One region of the Paenibacillus sp. RC334 genome, then DNA from elsewhere that is predicted to be linked to it. Evidence: riboswitches for the same ligand, from Rfam matches in the RefSeq annotation. Region 1 holds a riboswitch; each other region holds the start of a gene.
What was found. Region 1 has a riboswitch for cobalamin ahead of cobJ (precorrin-3B C(17)-methyltransferase). Riboswitches for the same ligand answer to the same signal wherever they lie in the genome.
Positions count from the first base shown of each region.

Region 2: it holds a riboswitch for cobalamin, as region 1 does, so the genes downstream of both, QMK20_RS06745 (ABC transporter substrate-binding protein) here and cobJ (precorrin-3B C(17)-methyltransferase) in region 1, are expected to answer to the same signal.
Region 3: it holds a riboswitch for cobalamin, as region 1 does, so the genes downstream of both, QMK20_RS25875 (ABC transporter substrate-binding protein) here and cobJ (precorrin-3B C(17)-methyltransferase) in region 1, are expected to answer to the same signal.

Region 1 covers NZ_CP125370.1:5,358,835-5,364,623, forward strand. The annotation lists gene QMK20_RS24600 (precorrin-8X methylmutase) at 1-160, opposite strand, end outside; gene cobK (precorrin-6A reductase) at 308-1,087, opposite strand; gene QMK20_RS24610 (sirohydrochlorin chelatase) at 1,084-2,214, opposite strand; gene cobJ (precorrin-3B C(17)-methyltransferase) at 2,310-4,142, opposite strand; cobalamin riboswitch at 4,457-4,642, opposite strand; gene QMK20_RS24620 (LOG family protein) at 4,700-5,254, opposite strand; gene QMK20_RS24625 (uroporphyrinogen-III synthase) at 5,427-5,789, opposite strand, start outside.
Region 2 covers NZ_CP125370.1:1,416,419-1,422,207, reverse strand. The annotation lists partial or broken gene QMK20_RS06750 (FecCD family ABC transporter permease) at 1-883, opposite strand, end outside; gene QMK20_RS06745 (ABC transporter substrate-binding protein) at 880-1,884, opposite strand; cobalamin riboswitch at 2,092-2,285, opposite strand; gene QMK20_RS06740 (histidine phosphatase family protein) at 2,486-3,235, opposite strand; gene cbiB (adenosylcobinamide-phosphate synthase CbiB) at 3,280-4,251, opposite strand; gene cobD (threonine-phosphate decarboxylase CobD) at 4,241-5,344, opposite strand; gene lplA (lipoate--protein ligase) at 5,508-5,789, shown strand, end outside.
Region 3 covers NZ_CP125370.1:5,645,481-5,651,269, reverse strand. The annotation lists gene QMK20_RS25880 (nucleobase:cation symporter-2 family protein) at 1-618, shown strand, start outside; cobalamin riboswitch at 1,325-1,522, shown strand; gene QMK20_RS25875 (ABC transporter substrate-binding protein) at 1,730-3,313, shown strand; gene nikB (nickel ABC transporter permease) at 3,329-4,258, shown strand; gene nikC (nickel transporter permease) at 4,274-5,089, shown strand; gene QMK20_RS25860 (ATP-binding cassette domain-containing protein) at 5,086-5,789, shown strand, end outside.

The sequences.
Region 1 (5,789 bases):
GCTCAAAATCAGCAGACGCGTGAATAACGCGCTGAACGACTGGATATTGCGCTTCTGTAAAAGGATGCTCTCCCAGTTCTTCCGTGATCATCTCGAAGCTTTTGCCCTCAATCTCCTGCGGCTGCACCGTCAGCGGTTTGAAATCTGTTTTAAAATCCATCGTTTCGACTACTCCTTTATGGAAAATTAGTTTATATACGCATTTTAAGATGACTATATTTTAAATACACGTCAGAAAAAGTTCTGGATTTATCGGATTGACTGGGTTGTTAATTACCCGGATCGATCAGATTCACAGGGTCATAGTTCAGATCGAAGGGTCCATTTTGGTTGTGCGCAGTGCGTCGATCACTCCGTCAAAATGATCAAATACGGTGCCAAATTCCACTTCCGGTCTGGAAATCAAAATGACATGAATACCCAGCTCCAGGGCAGATTGAACCTTCTCATCCACCGCTCCCGTGCGTCCGCTTTCCTTGGTCACCATCACCGTCGTGCCGAAGTGCCTGTACAATGCCTCGTTCATCTCGCGGGAAAAAGGTCCCTGCATGGCGATAATATTTTTTTGCTCCATGCCTAGCTCGCCGCATTTCTCCATATTGTCCAGACGCGGGAGCATACGTGCAACCAAACGAATCTCCGGGTCTTCGAGCAAATGCTTGGTGAACGTGCCGAGCGTCTTGCTGCCTGTCGTAAGCATTACTGAGCCTTTGAGCTGCTTCGCTTCCAATGCGGCTTCCTCATAGGAGGGTACGATGTGAAGCAGCGGATGATTGTCATACACCAGCCCTGCCCGCTCGTAGCGAACATAAGGAACCCCGGACTCGCGGGCGGCTGTCATAGCATTCGCATGTGCTTCTTCTGCAAAAGGATGACTGGCATCAACGATAGCCTGTACTCCCTGTTCCCGAACCACTGCTGCCATTTCATCGGCTGTCATTCGACCTGTACGTACGTCCAGCCCCACTTCGGACAGGCTCGCTGCCGCGCTTTCTGTTACGACGGAGGCCAATACTTTGAAGCCGTTGTCACGGATTTGCAGCGCCAGTTCCCGAGCATCGCTCGTTCCGCATAGCATGAATATCATGAGCCCTTCACCTGCCCGCTGCCAGAAATGCCGCTTCCGTTCACCACAGACGGCGTATGTGCATGATCGTGGTGGTGTTCATGATCATGGTCATCATGGCTGTGCGCATGTACATGCTCATGCTCGTGGTTGTGATCATGTGAGTGTTTCTCATGATGATGATCGTGTCCATGTGCATGGTGGTCATGGTCGTGATGATCATGATGGTGATCATGATGGTGATCGTGGTCATGTCCGTGATCGTGGTCATGTCCGTGATCGTGATCATGGTCGTGGTGATGATGGTGGTGCTCCTGCGCCTCCAGACGGAACTGGCAGTTATCGCAATTGGCCATCACCTTGCCAACCAAGCCTTCGTTGGCACGCTCCAGCACTAGCTCGACCAATTGTGGATGGAACCCAAAATATCCGCCCATTTCCACTTGTAATGCAGGATGAGACTCCGCAAATTCCTCCGTCATTTCTCCGATACGCTTAATCAGCACACCCGTGAATAGAAAGTATGGAAGCACGATGATTTTTTTGGCGCCTAGACGTAGACAACGCTCCAAGCCATCTGGAAATGAGGGTTGTGTCACACCGATAAAGCTGCTCTCCACCCACGTATACGGGAGTTTTTCCCACAGCATACGGGTAATTTTGAAAAAGTCGCTATTCGCATCCGGATCGCTGCTTCCGCGTCCCAGCACCAGCACAGCCGTTTCTTCATCCGTCACCTCGGCAGAAGCCTCCACAGCGCTATCCATACCGGCTGGAACCGCAACCGGACGTGCCTCTTTCAAGCGACTTTGCAGAATACTGACAATTTTTTCGTGAACGCCAATCGGACGTCCATATACAAATTCCACCTGAGGGTATTTAGCCTTCGCACGATCAATCGCCATCGGAATATCAATTTTGGCATGTCCCGCCGCGAACAGAATAATCGGAACAAGCACGACTCGCGTCGCCCCTTGTTCCACACATGCCTGCACACCCTCAGCAATGCTGGGCCGTGTCAACTCCAAAAAACAGGTTTCCACACACATATCCGGCACACGATCTGCCACCGCCTGTGCAAACTCCAGCAGCTCCCGGTTCCCCTCCGGGTCCCGACTTCCATGTCCAACCAACAATATTGCATTCACTGCTGTATTTTCCTCCTCATCAAAATAGGGATGACCTGCAAGACGCCCTATTTTATCTATATGCTTACATCCATAAAAACAGGCTTTCTAGCCCATTAATCACCACAAACGGCATTCACTTCCACTATTGCAGGCGCATCTTCATGCCGAAAACCCGCTACCACGCCCACACGCTTGAAAAATTTATGAAAACGCTCGTTCGGATGCCCTTTTTCCTTATATTCAGCGATGACGTTCTCAACGATATCCGTAATCTGATCCCCCGGAATGCCCTCTGCCACAGGTTGAGCGGCATGAGCGTTGCGTCCGAATTTTTTGCCGCCGAGGAACAGATCGTATCCTCCCTTGCGGTACACAATCCCGATATCCTCCAGCACCGCTCCATAGCAGGCCATACCGCAGCCGTTCAAAGCAATGCTCGTTTCCTTGGGTGCCTGCAATCCGCCCAGTACAACCTGTAGATGCTCTGCCACAGGCACAGCGTCATCCTTCTCCATATTGCAGAAGTCGCACGCCTTCACCTTAAACACATCGCCAATCGGCATCACGATGAATCGTTCATCCCGCAGCCGCCCTACCAGCTCCTCCGGGTCCGCGCACGGCACGCGCAGCACGATCTGGTGATCCGGCGTGTACTCCAGCTCGCCTTCATCACCCGCTACCTCGGCGAGCAGCGCCATCTGGCGAGCGGTGAACTTCTTGTTTCCCACGCCGGGGGAAACGCCCACCTCAAACAACGCAGGCTTGCCAAAGCTGCCTGTCGCTGTTGCAGCCGTAGCCACCGCTCCGGCCACGGCTGCCGTTCCAGCGACGCTCACGGCGGGCGCTTGCCCGCTCCAGCGCGCGCTCGCTTCGCCCGGCAGCTTACCGCCCGCAGCGAGGCGGCTCAGCGCCTCCGCTGCCAGCGATGCCGGGACCGCCCCGGCTTGCGCCGCAGGCGCGGCCTGCACGGCAGCCACCGCTTGCGGGCGTGCCTGCGTGGCAACCGCCGCAGCAGCACCGCTCGCGGAAGGCGCGGTCCCGCCAGCTCCCGCAGGGGCTGGCACTGCGGGAGCTGCGCCTGCCTGCGACGCATTCAGCGGGCGTTCCTCTTGCGCGCCCAGCGACCACGGCTCCGCTTCCGTGCGAAGCCGCTGATGCGGCTTGAGCGCCTGCTCGGTCGCATCCAGCGTATACTTGCGCTGATACCCGCGCGGCGTCACGATCAGGCCGTCATACACCATTGTCGAGGAATTGCCGATAATGACGGTCGTCAGCATACCGATATCATGGTTCAGCATGTCCTCCAGCGTCGTCACTACGACTTGCTGACGGTCACGGTAAGCACTCTTGACCAACCCGACCGGAGTCTGCGGATCACGGTAGCGCAACAAAATGGACTGCGTCTCAACTATCTGGCGTGTACGCCGACCACTGCGCGGATTGTACAGTGCAATGACAAAATCTGCCGAAGCTGCCGCTTCTACACGTTTCACAATCGTTTCCCAAGGGGTCAAATGGTCACTCAGACTGATCGTGCATGCATCATGCATGACGGGCGCACCCAACAGCGAAGCACAGGACTGAATCGCCGATATTCCCGGCACGACTTCTACCTCAACCCCGTCCTCACGACGCCACCCCTTTTGCATCAGCACTTCGTACACTAACCCGGCCATGCCATATACGCCTGCGTCTCCACTGGAAATGACGGCTACCTTCTTGCCCATCTCCGCCTGTCGAACCGCCTCCTGCGCACGGCTCACTTCCTCTGTCATCCCTGTGCGCACAATCTCCTGTCCGTTCAACAACGGACGGATCAGATCCACATAGGTGTTGTAGCCGATAATGACCTCACTCTCGGCCAGCGCATCCAGCGCCCGTTTGGTGATATGTTCCATATCCCCCGGTCCGAATCCAATCACGAGCAATTTTCCTAATTGGCTCATCGTTATCCTCCTTCTTAAATCTAGGCTATGTTTTCCACACTTCTATCTATTTCACTTGTATATGGACATCCTGTAACTCAAAAAAACCCATCCTGCCCGGATGGGTTTCCTATGTACGCATCGTATCATCAGACGGACACAGCATAAGAAGACACTTCTTGTCTTCCGCCATCGTGTCGTTGCTTTCCATCTGCCTGTTCACGCTTGAAACGCTTCTGCACGTTCAGCTCCACGCAAACCTGTAAGCAACATGGAAAAAGCAGCGTGCGCCTGATTTCCTGATTTCGTACACCCATCCTCTCCGCGAAGGTTAACGGTGCATACAGATCAAGGTAGGTCTCCTGGCTCGGCATCAACAGATTTTTTCGTCTTCCCCGTTTTCTTACGAGTGACGTCTGAAAAAATCCTCTTCCTTACAGTGGCGGGACCGCTCGGGACTTGCACCCGATTCCCTGTTACCCTTCGTTCCATCGCAAAGGCACCTTGTCTGTCCGCTATTTGATTATGGGTCTTATCATAACCTTGGCTCAATCAGTTGCGCAAGCATGAAAAACGCTTTATTTCAAGTTCTCTGCCTTATTTTTTAACATATGCAACAATTCGTCCGGGTCCGCAGAGATACTCAGCAGCGTTGGGTGGTCAACTCCGGTAAATCCCTCGCGCACACTATGACGCACCATTTCCGCCAACGGGTCAAAATATCCGTTCACATTCAGCAGCCCGATGGGCTTGCGATGAATGCCGATTTGCGCCCAACACAGCACCTCGAACAGCTCCTCAAAGGTTCCCAAGCCACCCGGAAGGGCAATGAATGCGTCGGCCATTTCGCTCATCACCGCTTTGCGTTCGTGCATGCTCGCCACCTCAATAAATTCGCTAACTCCCCGGTGGATAATCTCTGCATCGAATAAGAGGGTCGGCATAATCCCGGTGACCTGACCGCCCCCTGTCAGCATCGCATTCGCGACCTCGCCCATCAGCCCCTTGCTGGAGCCTCCATAGATTAAACGGACATGATGTCTCGCCATAGCCTCTCCAAGCTTGCCTGCCTCCTGAAGATATACCGATGAATGTCCGGGTCTGGACCCGGCAAATACACAAATGGAATTCATAACGTCTCAGCTCCTATTCTGGTATCCCGCATCGAGGCTTTTTCATTATATTAAATAAATATTTTCGCTATAACAAAAACTTCTGTCGATGCATTTCCAACAAAAAAAAGATAAAGACCCTGTAGGCCCTTATCTTCATTTTACCCTTTATCGCAAGGATATGGGTTAGTTTTCAGTTCACAACTTCAAGACCGCAGCCGTGCACCGAGGCGCTATGCTCAAAATATCTTCCCAGCTCCACCATCATAGCGCCCATTCGTTCCTCCACCGGAAACACAATCCGTTCAATCCCTTCCTCCAAAATGGACTGCGCCGTCACCTTGCCTACCGACACAGCGATCACATCCTGGCGAAAAGCTTCCAGCACGTCTTCCATCTGCTTCTGGTCCCTCGCATATTGAGCCAAAAAGCGGATCTGTGGACCGCTGGTGAACGTAACAGCATCAACATTACGATTCACGATATCCGCCAGCAACGCTTGCAAATTCGCTTCCTCTGGTGGAATATGCTTGTAAGGAAGCACCTGCCGGGTTAC
Region 2 (5,789 bases), 2.0 Mb from region 1:
CGGATAACGGAACAATCATCCGATAGTCGGGGCCCGTCACCAGACGGATAATATGCGGTACAACGAGTCCCACAAAGCCAATCACTCCGCATACCGAGACAGCCGCGGCTGTCAGCAGCGTGGATATGATCAGAACAGATAACTTCGTTGCATCTACATTAACCCCCATATGAGCCGCCTGACGTTCACCCAAGGCCAGAATGTTCAGCACTCGTGCCCGGTTCCACAGAAACACCAGCCCAATGACCACATAAGGTAAAAGAATGCCTGTATACGACCAGCCGCGCAGACTGAGGCTTCCCATTGTCCAGTACAATATTTCATTGACCGTCTCCCTGGACATGGCTGTCAGAAAGGAAACGACCGCACCCAGAAAAGATTGCATCACCACGCCCGATAAAATGAGACTTTGCGTCGGAATTTTGCCGCCTTCCCTCGCCAGCGTCAGCACCATCCACAACGTCAGCATTCCGGTCGTAAACGCCACCAGCGGCAGTGTCCATACGCCTACAAATGAAAATTGAAGCCCCCAATAAATCAGTACCGCTGCCCCTACCGAAGCCCCCGAGGATACCCCCAACGTGTAAGGATCAGCCAGCGGATTGCGCAGCACACCCTGAAATCCGGCTCCCGCCAGCGCAAGCGCTGCGCCTACCAGCATACCCAGTAACACACGCGGCAGTCTGACCTTCAAAATAATCTGCTCTGTGGATGTATTCCAATCCGGTGTAACCGTCTCACCTAACCACGGCAGATGGTTGACCAGAATACCCGTGATTTGGCTGACGGGAAGCTTGGCTGAACCGATGCCGAGACAGAGCAGCAGCGTCAGCAGCAATAAAGCAAGACCTGCCCCTCCAAAGCCAATCAGTCTACGATTCATTTGAAAATTTCAGGATACACGCCCTTGGCCACTTCCTTGAGACCTTCCGTTACACGCGGACCCGGCCGACTGATCAGATTATCATCCACGGCAAACACCCGGTTGAGACGAACAGCCGATATTTGATCCCATCCACTACGGGCTTTGATGATATCGCCCAGTGTCTGGCCTGTTTTGTCGTCCTTGACATTTTTGCTGTATAAAATGACGTCCGGATTGGCCGCAATAATATTTTCCTCACTGATCTGATACCAGCCCTTTTGTGTTGCAGCCACATTTTCGCCGCCCGCCAAAGAAATCAGCTCGTCCATAAACTCGCCCTTGCCGACCGTCCAGCCGGGTGAAAATTCGACGTAGACTCTCAGCTTTTGCCCTTTACCGATATTTTTAACACCGTTTTTCACTTCCGCTACATCGGCTCTCATCTTGTCGGTTACCGCTCTCGCTTCTTTCTGATGATCGGTAATTTTCCCATATAGTTCGATATTAGCCATGACATCTTCAACCGTTTTCGGCTCGGTTTTAAAAATCATAATTCCCATGTCACGCAGCTTGGTTGTCGCCTGCTCACTGAGTGATATCCCTGCAAAAACGACTTCCGGATTCGCAGCAATGATCGCCTCTTCATTCGGCTTCATAATACCGCCCACTTTGGGCTTCTTTGTAGCCGCTTCCGGGTAATCCGAATAGTCCGATACACCGACAATTTCCTTATCCAGTCCGATGGCGAACAGCGCCTCGGTTTCAGCCGGGGAGACGGAAACGATTTTGTCCGGCGCTTTTTTGAACGTAAACTCCTGCCCGGTCGCATCCTTAATGGTCAGCGGGTAGACCGTTTTGCCCGGAGGCTCCTGAGCGGTTGCCGTCTGCCCCGGTTGCTGTGAAGCTTGATCCCCTTTATTTTCAGCGTTCTTTCCGTTAGCTCCACATGCACTCAGCACAACCGCCAAGACCAGAGCCAATAAGCCTGTAGTCCAGACCTTTATTTTATTCCCTGCCATAATTTACACCCCTCCATATAAATTCTTTTAAGAGCGTCACTTGAACATCATCCGATATCTGCTAAATCCAGCCTTCTTTTCCTTTCAAAAAACCCCTGCATCCTCAGATAAGGACACAGGGGTCACGTTAGCGCAGATCGTACGCAGGCGGCAGTTTCTTCCGCATGGACAGTCACTGCGAACACGTCATCCTTTCCTCGAAGGACTATGGTGACAGGCGGACGGGCAGGTATCCTGACTTACAGAAACATGCGACAGCCTGTTGCTCCTTCATATGCTTTATGGCACATAAAGCAGAGCGGGCTGGCATTTTTCCATTTACAGTGGCGGGACCGCGCCGGATTCAAACCGGCTTCCCTTTTAACAGCGCACCGGAAAGAACCCGAGGGTTTCATCCCGCTGCACCGACCTCGTCTGCTGGATATTTGATGTAGTGTTGGTCAAGCCGTTCTTTTACTTGATGATTATAGGTTAAAAAAGACTGGCTTACAACCCAAACCGCCTGTTTACCTGCCCTATGTCTGTGATCATGAGAAGTATAGCGTAGTCAGTTCATCCAGGTTATTCGGGAGTAGCAAATGCGGAGCCAGAGCTATAAACATCATGCCTGCTCCACCAGCCATCCGGTGAACTTATGCCCTGTAGCCAAATCTGGATGTGATTCTGTAGAACGGGTGGCGGTTAAATCTGCAAATGGCTTTTGTGCCAAACTCAACCGAATCGTAATTGCCGCTCCCGGCTTCGGATTCAGGCTCCAAAAATCATGACCCGGTACCAGCATACAAGCCAACTGACGAATCACTCCACCATGCGTGACGACCAGAACAGAAGGTGGAGCATCAGACAAACCTGTTTTCTGAATCTCCATCATTTTACGCCACTCATACAAAGAGTATAGAAATTCACCCAGGCGGTTCACAAAGTCTTTCCAGGACTCTCCACCCGGCGGCGTAACCCGTTGCGGCTCATCAATCCACGCGCGGTACAACGCCACATCCTTGAGCATATCATACGTTTTTCCATCCCATTCCCCAAAATGAAGCTCTCTCAGACGTGGTTCCATGGTGGCAGACCAAGCAGACATATTATCTGGTTTCAGTTCCGATTCTGGCAAAATGATCTGCAAGGTCTGACGACAACGTATCAAGTCACTACAATAGATTCGGGCAAAGGAATGTCTCTGTAATTTTTCCCGCAAAGACTCTAATTCCTGCTCTGCTCCCGGTAGCAAGCCCAGATCGGAGTGCCCCAGGTATCGACGTTCCCTGTTCCATAAGGTTGTGCCGTGACGTACCAGCACAAGCTCCAAATCCCATTGCGGGTGTTCTGTAAAATAATGCTTCAAGGTCATGTCACTTCCTGCTCTATTGCCGGTGTTCGGTGCGTCACGCTTCATCACTGCGTCCACCCCAGTGCATAGCATCCGGCGGACACGAACAGACACAATCCCACGAACATACTGGACACGGCAAACATCAGCCGAATCGTATGTCGGATATCCTCCGGCTCCATCGGTCGCACCAGTTCTCCCATATATGCACGGAAAGAGCGCACGCCATGATATACATTATAGCCCCCGAGACGAATTCCCAACGCACCCGCAACTGCTGATTCTGGAAAGCCACTGTTCGGACTGGGATGCAGCCGCGCATCTCGCCTTACCATACGCCAGCTACGTCCAGCATCATGCCCATAAACCCACGCCGCTACTACCAGCATACCCACTGTCAGGCGTGCCGGAATGTAATTAGCCACATCATCCAGACGTGCCGAGGCCCAGCCCAAATGCAGATACTTTTCATTTTTGTAGCCAACCATGGAATCGAGGGTATTCACAGCACGATAAGCCAGAGCTAATGGTGCTCCCCCGATCAGGGCATAAAAAAGCGGGGAAATAATTGCGTCCACGATGTTTTCAGCCACCGTTTCGACGGTACCGCGCGCAATCTCAGGCTCATCAAGCCGCTGCGTATCCCGCCCGACGATCATCCCCAGCTCCCGGCGTGCCGCAGACAGGTCACCTGCCTTCAATTCGCGATACACCGCCATTCCGGCGTCCTTTAGTCCTTTGGAAGCAATCGTGGTGGCGATCAGCACAATTTCCGCGCCGATAGACAGCCACGGATGAATCCAGGCAAGCAAGCGCAGTAACGCCCAGCCAAGCGCGAAGGAGCCGCCCACCACAATCAATGGCAGCAGCAAGCCAGCGCGTTTCAAACCACGGTCACTGTGAACCCGGCGGCGAATCGCCTTTTCCAAGGCAGAAATGGCATGTCCCATGCCGATGACCGGATGTGGCAACCACCTCGGATCGCCGATCAGCCTGTCCAGAAGATATGCAGCCATCATGATCAAGCTAACTATCACGCCGCCGTTCCTCCTCCAGCACTTCACCCAATACAGACAGTAGCATGCCGTTGGCTTCCGTGTCCTTGACTGCAATTCGAAAATGGCTCGCCGTTAGCCCCGGGTACATAGCACAGCTACGTATAAGAATCCCGCGCTGTCCAAGCGCCTGTTGAATGGCCGATGCGCTCCACGTCCCCGGCGCCCGTGCCAGCACGTAATTCGCTTCACCGGGGATGACACCGCAACCCCATTCCGCCAAAGCGGTCAGCAGATGGCTACGCTCCGTAGCAATCAGCTCCTGCGTGCGGCGCTCGTACGCCTCACCGCTCCGCAAACACGCCTCTCCGGCCAGCAACGCCATTCCGTTCACGCTCCAGGTCACCTGCTTGGCGGTCATTCGCCGGATGTAGTCCGGATGAGCAATCGCATAGCCCAAGCGCAAGCCCGGAATCGCATAAAATTTCGTCATCGACCGGATCAAAATCACATGGGGATACCGATCCAGCACAGGCAATAGTGAAATTTGCCGCTCCTGCGGGATAAAATCAATAAACGCTTCATCCACCACCAGCACGGTGTCCGTTTTCCCCGCCGCCTCTGCCAGCTCGCGCAGCTCCTGATCGCCGTATTGCACACCGTTCGGATTATTCGGCTGACCGAGAAACAGAACATCCACCTGCTCCATGAGCTGGAGTATGTCCTCCACATCCGCCTTCCATTGAAGCGAGGCCTTGCCGTACACCCTGCTTACCTCGGCTCCAAATTTGCCTGCCAGCTCGGCATATTCCGAAAAGCACGGCTCCACCGTGCCCACACGCTTGGGAGCCAGTCCCAGTAACAGCAACGCCATACTCTCAGCCGCACCGTTTCCGATACTCAGCGACTCTGGTGGAACATGCAGTCGCCGCGCCAGCATATTTTTAAAATTCCGGTGTCCAGGGTCTGGATAGCGAACCACAGTGTCCAACGCGCTTTGTAGCACCTCAAGCACCTCTGGTGGCGGACCCAGCGGATTAATGTTCGCGCTAAAATCCACAAAATCCGCAGCCGCCCCGCCGAATGTCGCCGCAGCCGTCTCCCTGTCCCCACCGTGACCGTAAACCTCTATCATTGCCTATCATCCTTTCCGGCCGTTCCGAATCATTAGCTCCATTATGGGGCTGCTTTTCGCGTTGCGTCAATGCAAATGAGCTTTTGTGTACATCGCTCACTTGGGTTACAATAGAAGGAGGTACACATAAAACTACACAGTTTATATATACGGAGGAATGGACATGCTGTTCATCGACAACCAGGGCATACACGATCCAGCCATTAATCTTGCCATTGAGGAGTACGCACTCAAGCATCTTCCGCTGGACGACAGCTATCTGCTGTTTTACATTAATCAGCCTTCTATTATTATAGGCAAGCATCAAAATACCATTGAAGAAATCAACGCCGAATTTGTCAGAGACAACAACATTCAAGTCGTTCGTCGCCTGTCTGGTGGCGGGGCTGTATATCATGACCTCGGTAATTTAAATTTCAGCTTCATTACCAAGGATAACGGGGAG
Region 3 (5,789 bases), 290 kb from region 1:
GTATGTACAATGATTATCGTTAATATTGTCAGCATGGTCGAGTCTACGGGCGTTTATTTGGCAGTGGGCAAGGCGATTGACCAGAAGGTAGAGCAGAAGCAAATCGTCAATGGGCTGCGCTCTGAGGGACTTGCGATTATGCTCGGGGGTATTTTCAATGCGTTTCCTTACACGGCATTCTCGCAAAATGTAGGTCTGATCTCATTAACACGTGTCAAGTCGCGGAACGTTATTTTTGCTGCGGGTGGTATTATGGTTGTTCTTGGTCTGTTGCCCAAACTGGCTGCCTTAACGACAGTGATTCCTAATGCTGTGCTGGGAGGGGCGATGATCGTCATGTTCGGTTCGGTTGCTGCGTCGGGCATGTCTATTTTGTCAGAAGTGGACTTGAGGAAGGAAAGCAATCTGCTGATCGCGGCATGTAGCATTGCGGTGGGCCTCGGCTCTGCCGTGCTGCCCCAAATGTTCGACCAACTGCCGAGCTTTGCCAAAATGCTGCTGCAAAACGGTATCGTATCCGGTTCGATCGCAGCGATTGTCTTGAATATCGTTTTAACGAAAAAACAAGGCGAAGCGGTCAAAGGTGTGACGGTGGCGGAGGTTCCGCAGAAGGTTTGATGATTAGTAATAGGTAAGGACAGCCGGAGAGAGGACGTAAGCCTCTTTTTCCGGCTTTTTGGCATAGAGTTATTGATAAAACCCTCTTCCTGTATGAAGATCGGGGTTTGAGATTCTATTAGAAGAATTTGCTAGAGTGGTAGGCGAGGTCATGGTATAATCTACCTTATGGATTTTGAATAGTGGTGGATGTTTTCAGACCACGGCGCAGCTTCCCGAAAGGGGGTGAAGCCGATGGTCAACCTTGTGTCGTGCTACGATGTGTTGCGTTGGATGGTTACGTTACTAAGCCTGGTGTTTAGTATTCGTAAACTTTATCGCTGGCTACGTCGGAAATTTCGGAACAAGCGAAAACCCACCGCGTAATTAGGTTAGGCGCCTAACGGTGGGTTTAGCTAAGCATTTAGCGCGCCGTGGTGATCCACAGCCTTTCAAGTCCTAAGAGTCTTTGCCGTTGGTAGCGGCGAAGACTCTTTTTAGTATACGGACACGGTGGTTATCTCTATACCTAATTTTATCACGTCCATTGCGTACACGCAACGCAAAGCCACAGCCTTGTTTCTCGCTGTATCATTAAAATTTAAATTATTATGCGACATTTGTTGACAGGCCTGTAACAACAAAATAAGATAGTCCTAATTCGTAATATAGAGGAATAAAGGAAGAAAACAGGTGTGAACCGGACTTTCCACCTACAGGGTTTCGCTGAAATCATGTAGATGGCTGTTGTGCGTGTTCACTTAAAAGGGAAGTTCGGTAGATTCCGACACGGACCCGCCACTGTATACAGGCATCAGCAGGGAATTGCTGTAGCTTTCGGAACAGCCACTGGAACTGTGAAGAACCGGGAAGGCCTGAGAGATAAGCCTGAAGTCAGGAGACCTGCCTGTTTTAACATCACTGTCAGACTCACGGGATGCTGGGGAGGTGGTTAGGCGTGCTGCATACGGGAATGTCTGAAACCGATCCGATCCCCCTTGTTTTTAGAGGGTGAAGAGGGTGAGCTTAGGCATTTTATAATGAAAGCATTTCTGACTGCTGATTAAGCGGTCGGGGATGCTTTTTTCGCGTTAGGTATGTATGAGATTACAAGATGAGGGGAGTCAATAGAATGATAAGCAATCGTAAAAAGCGTTCATGGTTTATATGTACAGGGGTGATGCTACTGCTGGCAGTTATGGCTCTTTCGGGATGCTCGACAACTAATAAGACGGCGGATAGCCCCAGCAAGGGCGAGAACACATCCACACAACAGGCTACAGCAGATAAGAAACTGGTGATGGCGTATACGTGGAAACCGTCGGGCGTTGACCCGCACGGAGACAATAGCTGGGATGTCATGCGGTCCGGCGCAGGTGAGACACTTGTCCGTTTGAATGAAAAGCTGGAACCAGTGGCTTGGCTGGCCAAGGAATGGAAGCAGGACAGTCCCACAGTTTGGACGTTCAGCTTGCAGGATAAGGTCACTTTTCATGACGGAAAGAGTATGGACGCGGAAAGTGTGAAGGCTTCCCTGCTGCGCTCCATCGAGAAAAGCCATTTGGCAAAGGATTTGCTAGACGTAAAGTCGATTGATGTAACTGGGCGGCTGTCGTTGAAAATCACGACAAACCAGCCCAATTCAGCGCTGGTGTCCAATCTGGCTGATCCATCGACGATTGTGCTGGATGTAGCGTCTATGAAGGATGAGCAGAGCTACCCTGCGATGACAGGTGCTTTTAAAATTAAAGCGTTCAACAAGGATCAGTCATTGGTCGTAGAGCGTTATGACGAATATTGGGGCGAGAAGGCACGGCTGGCTGAAGCAACGATGAAGTTCATTACGGACGGCAATTCACGCCTGTTGGCGCTGCAATCTGGCGAAGTAGATGTAGCGACTGATATTCCGGTGGATAACGCGGAGGTATTAAAAAAGAACGATAAGCTGCAAGTGCTGTCGGCTCCCTCTTTGCGCACTCATATGATCGTGTATAACATGGAGTCGCCTGTGTTCAAGGATGCCGCGAACCGCAAAGTAGTGGACAGCCTGATACCACGTGCATCCATTGTGAGTGCGATCATGAGAGGCTATGGTACGGAGGCAAGCAGCCCATTCCCGAGCATTCTCTTCTTCGGCAAGGTGGAACGTAAAGCGCTGGACGGAACGGCGGAGCAGTTGTTGACGAAGGATGGTTGGCAAAAGGATGCCCAAGGTACATGGACCAAGCAAGGCAAGCCGTTCGAGGTTACGTTGCTGACCTTCCCTCAGCGTCCAGAGCTTTCAGTCATGGCTGAGGTGATTCAGAGCCAACTGCTGAAAGAGGGCATCCAGGTGAAGATCCGCAAGGTGGAAAATATCGACGAGGCGCTAACCAAAAACGATTGGGATTTTGCCATGTACAGTATGCTGACTGCCCATACGGGGGAGCCGCAATATTTTATGGACATGTTTTATTCCTCTAAAAGCGAGGCCAATGTAAGCCGTTATGGTTCCAAACCGCTGGAGAACCTTCTTGGCAGCTTGAAGCTGGCGAAGGATACAGCACAGCGTAATGCCGTGACATTGCAAGCGCTGGATATCATTAATACCGATTTGCCGCAGTCGTTTATTGTTCACCCTGATAATGTATTTGGGGTGAAAAAAGGGGTTGAGGGCTTTACACCGCATCCGATTGAGTATTACTACATTACGGCGCAATCCGATATTGCGGAATAACGGACTGCATACCCTATGATTCGTTTTATTCTGGAACGTATGGCGCAACTGGTCATCATTGTGTTCGTTGTATCCACGCTGACGTTTGTGCTGATGAGGCTGGCTCCCGGCGACCCTGCTACCATTCTGCTCACCGCGCATAATGTGCCTGCCTCTGAGGAGGCGTTGACGGCGCTGCGGAAGGAGCTGGGCTTGAGCGAGTCGCTTCATATTCAGTATGTAAACTGGCTGCGGGATGTGTTCACAGGGCACTGGGGCACCTCCTATGTATCCAAGGAGTCGGTGCTAACCGAGCTGTGGAACAGACTGCCTGCTACCGTGGAGCTGGCCTCGGCGGGCTTTGCCGTCATGACGTTGCTGACTCTTGGGATGGGGCTGGCTGCCTCGGTAAAATCCAGCGGTTGGCTGGATCGTCTGGGAAGGCTGTTTGCACTGCTCGGATCGTCCATCCCCTCTTTTTGGCTTGGCTTTCTGCTGATTTACCTGTTCTCCGTCCGTTTGGGCTGGCTCCCGTCCATGGGTCGGGAAGATTGGACTCATTTGGTACTGCCAGCGCTGACCCTTGGGGCAGGTTTGGGGGCTGTGCAAGCCCGTGTGCTGCGTGCCCAAATGCTGGAGCTGGGTGACCGGAATTTTGTGAAGGCGGCGAAGGCCAGAGGCTTTTCCCGCACGCATATTCTGTTTTTTGAGATATTCAAGCATGCGATTTTGCCGATCATCACGCTGTTAGGCACGAATCTGTCATTTATGCTGGCGGGCAATGTCATCGTAGAGACGATTTTTTCATGGCCGGGTTTAGGCAAGTATTTTATAGATGCGATTACGCAGCGGGATTATCCAGTGATTCAGGGGTATGTTATTTTTGCTGCATTTTTAATCGTAGGTGTTCAGTGTTTGGTAGATGTGGTCCAGGCGGCTGTAGATCCAAGGTTGCGTTTGCGTTAGGGGAGGAAGTTGAAAATGAAAAACATGCGGCTGTCCTTCAAAGGGAGCTTACTGACAGGAGGAGTGCTGCTGGGCCTGATCGTGCTGCTCGGGGTACTGGCTCCATGGGTTGCTCCTCACGATCCTCTTGATGTGGACCTTCTGAACCGTTTGGCACCACCTAGTCGGAAATATCCATTTGGTACGGATCATCTGGGTCGGGATGTACTGTCACGGCTGATTTACGGCATTCGGACAAGCGTACTGATTGCCTGTGCGATTACAGCAGCCACGCTCTGCATCAGTTTGCCGATAGGCTTGCTCATTGGCTATGTGCGCGGGCGTGTGGATCAGCTAGTCATGCGGGTGATTGACGGAGTGCTTGCTTTTCCCGATATTATTTTGACGGTGGCGATTGTGGGTATCTTGGGTCCGGGCTTTGTAAACATGACCTTAGCCATTATTGCGGTACGGTGGGCCGGGTATGTTCGGTATATTCGCACCCTTGTTCAAAAAGCCTGTCAGGAGGACTATGTGAGATACGCCCGTTTATCCGGTAATTCACATGTGCGCGTACTGAGACGTTATGTATTGCCACAAGTGCTGCCACAGCTGCTTGTGTATGCGGTTTGGGACATCGGGCGAGTGGTGCTTATGGTTGCCGGACTTTCCTTTCTGGGGCTGGGCGTACAGCCGCCTAAGCCGGAATGGGGCGTGATGCTGCATGATGCGACGTCGTATTTTCAGGTGGCGCCGCATGTCATGATTTTTCCGGGCTTGGCGATTATGCTGTTTGTGCTTGCGTGCCAGCTTCTGGGAGACCGATTCTCCGAAAAGGGGGCGGCAGAATGAAGGATGGGACAGGACAGATGAAAGGAAATATGGTAGGGCGCAAGCCAATGTTGCACGTGGAACATCTGGAGATATGCCCCATAGGCACAGGAGCGGGTACACGTATTGGCGCAGCAGCAGGTGCGTACGCAGGTGGGAAGCCGGGTGCGAATGGGAAAACAATACGGAACAGCGTCAACCAACCGCTGCTCCGGGATGTCAGCTTTTCCGTGTATCCGGGGGAAATTGTGGCTCTAACCGGGCCGAGCGGATGTGGCAAGAGTCTGACCGCGCACGCAATCTCGGGCATGCTGGAGCCGGGGATCGGCGTTACGCAGGGGCATATGTACTACAACGGGGAGGACATCGTCCCGTTCGATGAACGGCGCTGGCAAAGGCTGCGCCGCGAGGACATTGCCCTGCTCATTCAACAATCGCTGAGCGGGTTGAATCCGATCCGTACCGTCCGCGCACAGCTGACGGACACGCTTAGACTGCACGGGCGGCGCTGGATGCCGCCCGACCAGAGGGGGCTGGGCAACCTACCCCGCCCTGTACAGCATCAAGCCCCCCCACAGGGCGTGCTGCCCCGGATGTGGCAGATGCTGAGACGGATTGCACAGCTGGCTGGAGGCTGCGCTACTCAAGCGCAGGAGGATTATCTGTGCTCTTTATTGAGCAAGGTCGGGTTTGCAGACCCTGAGCATATTTTGTCCTCGTA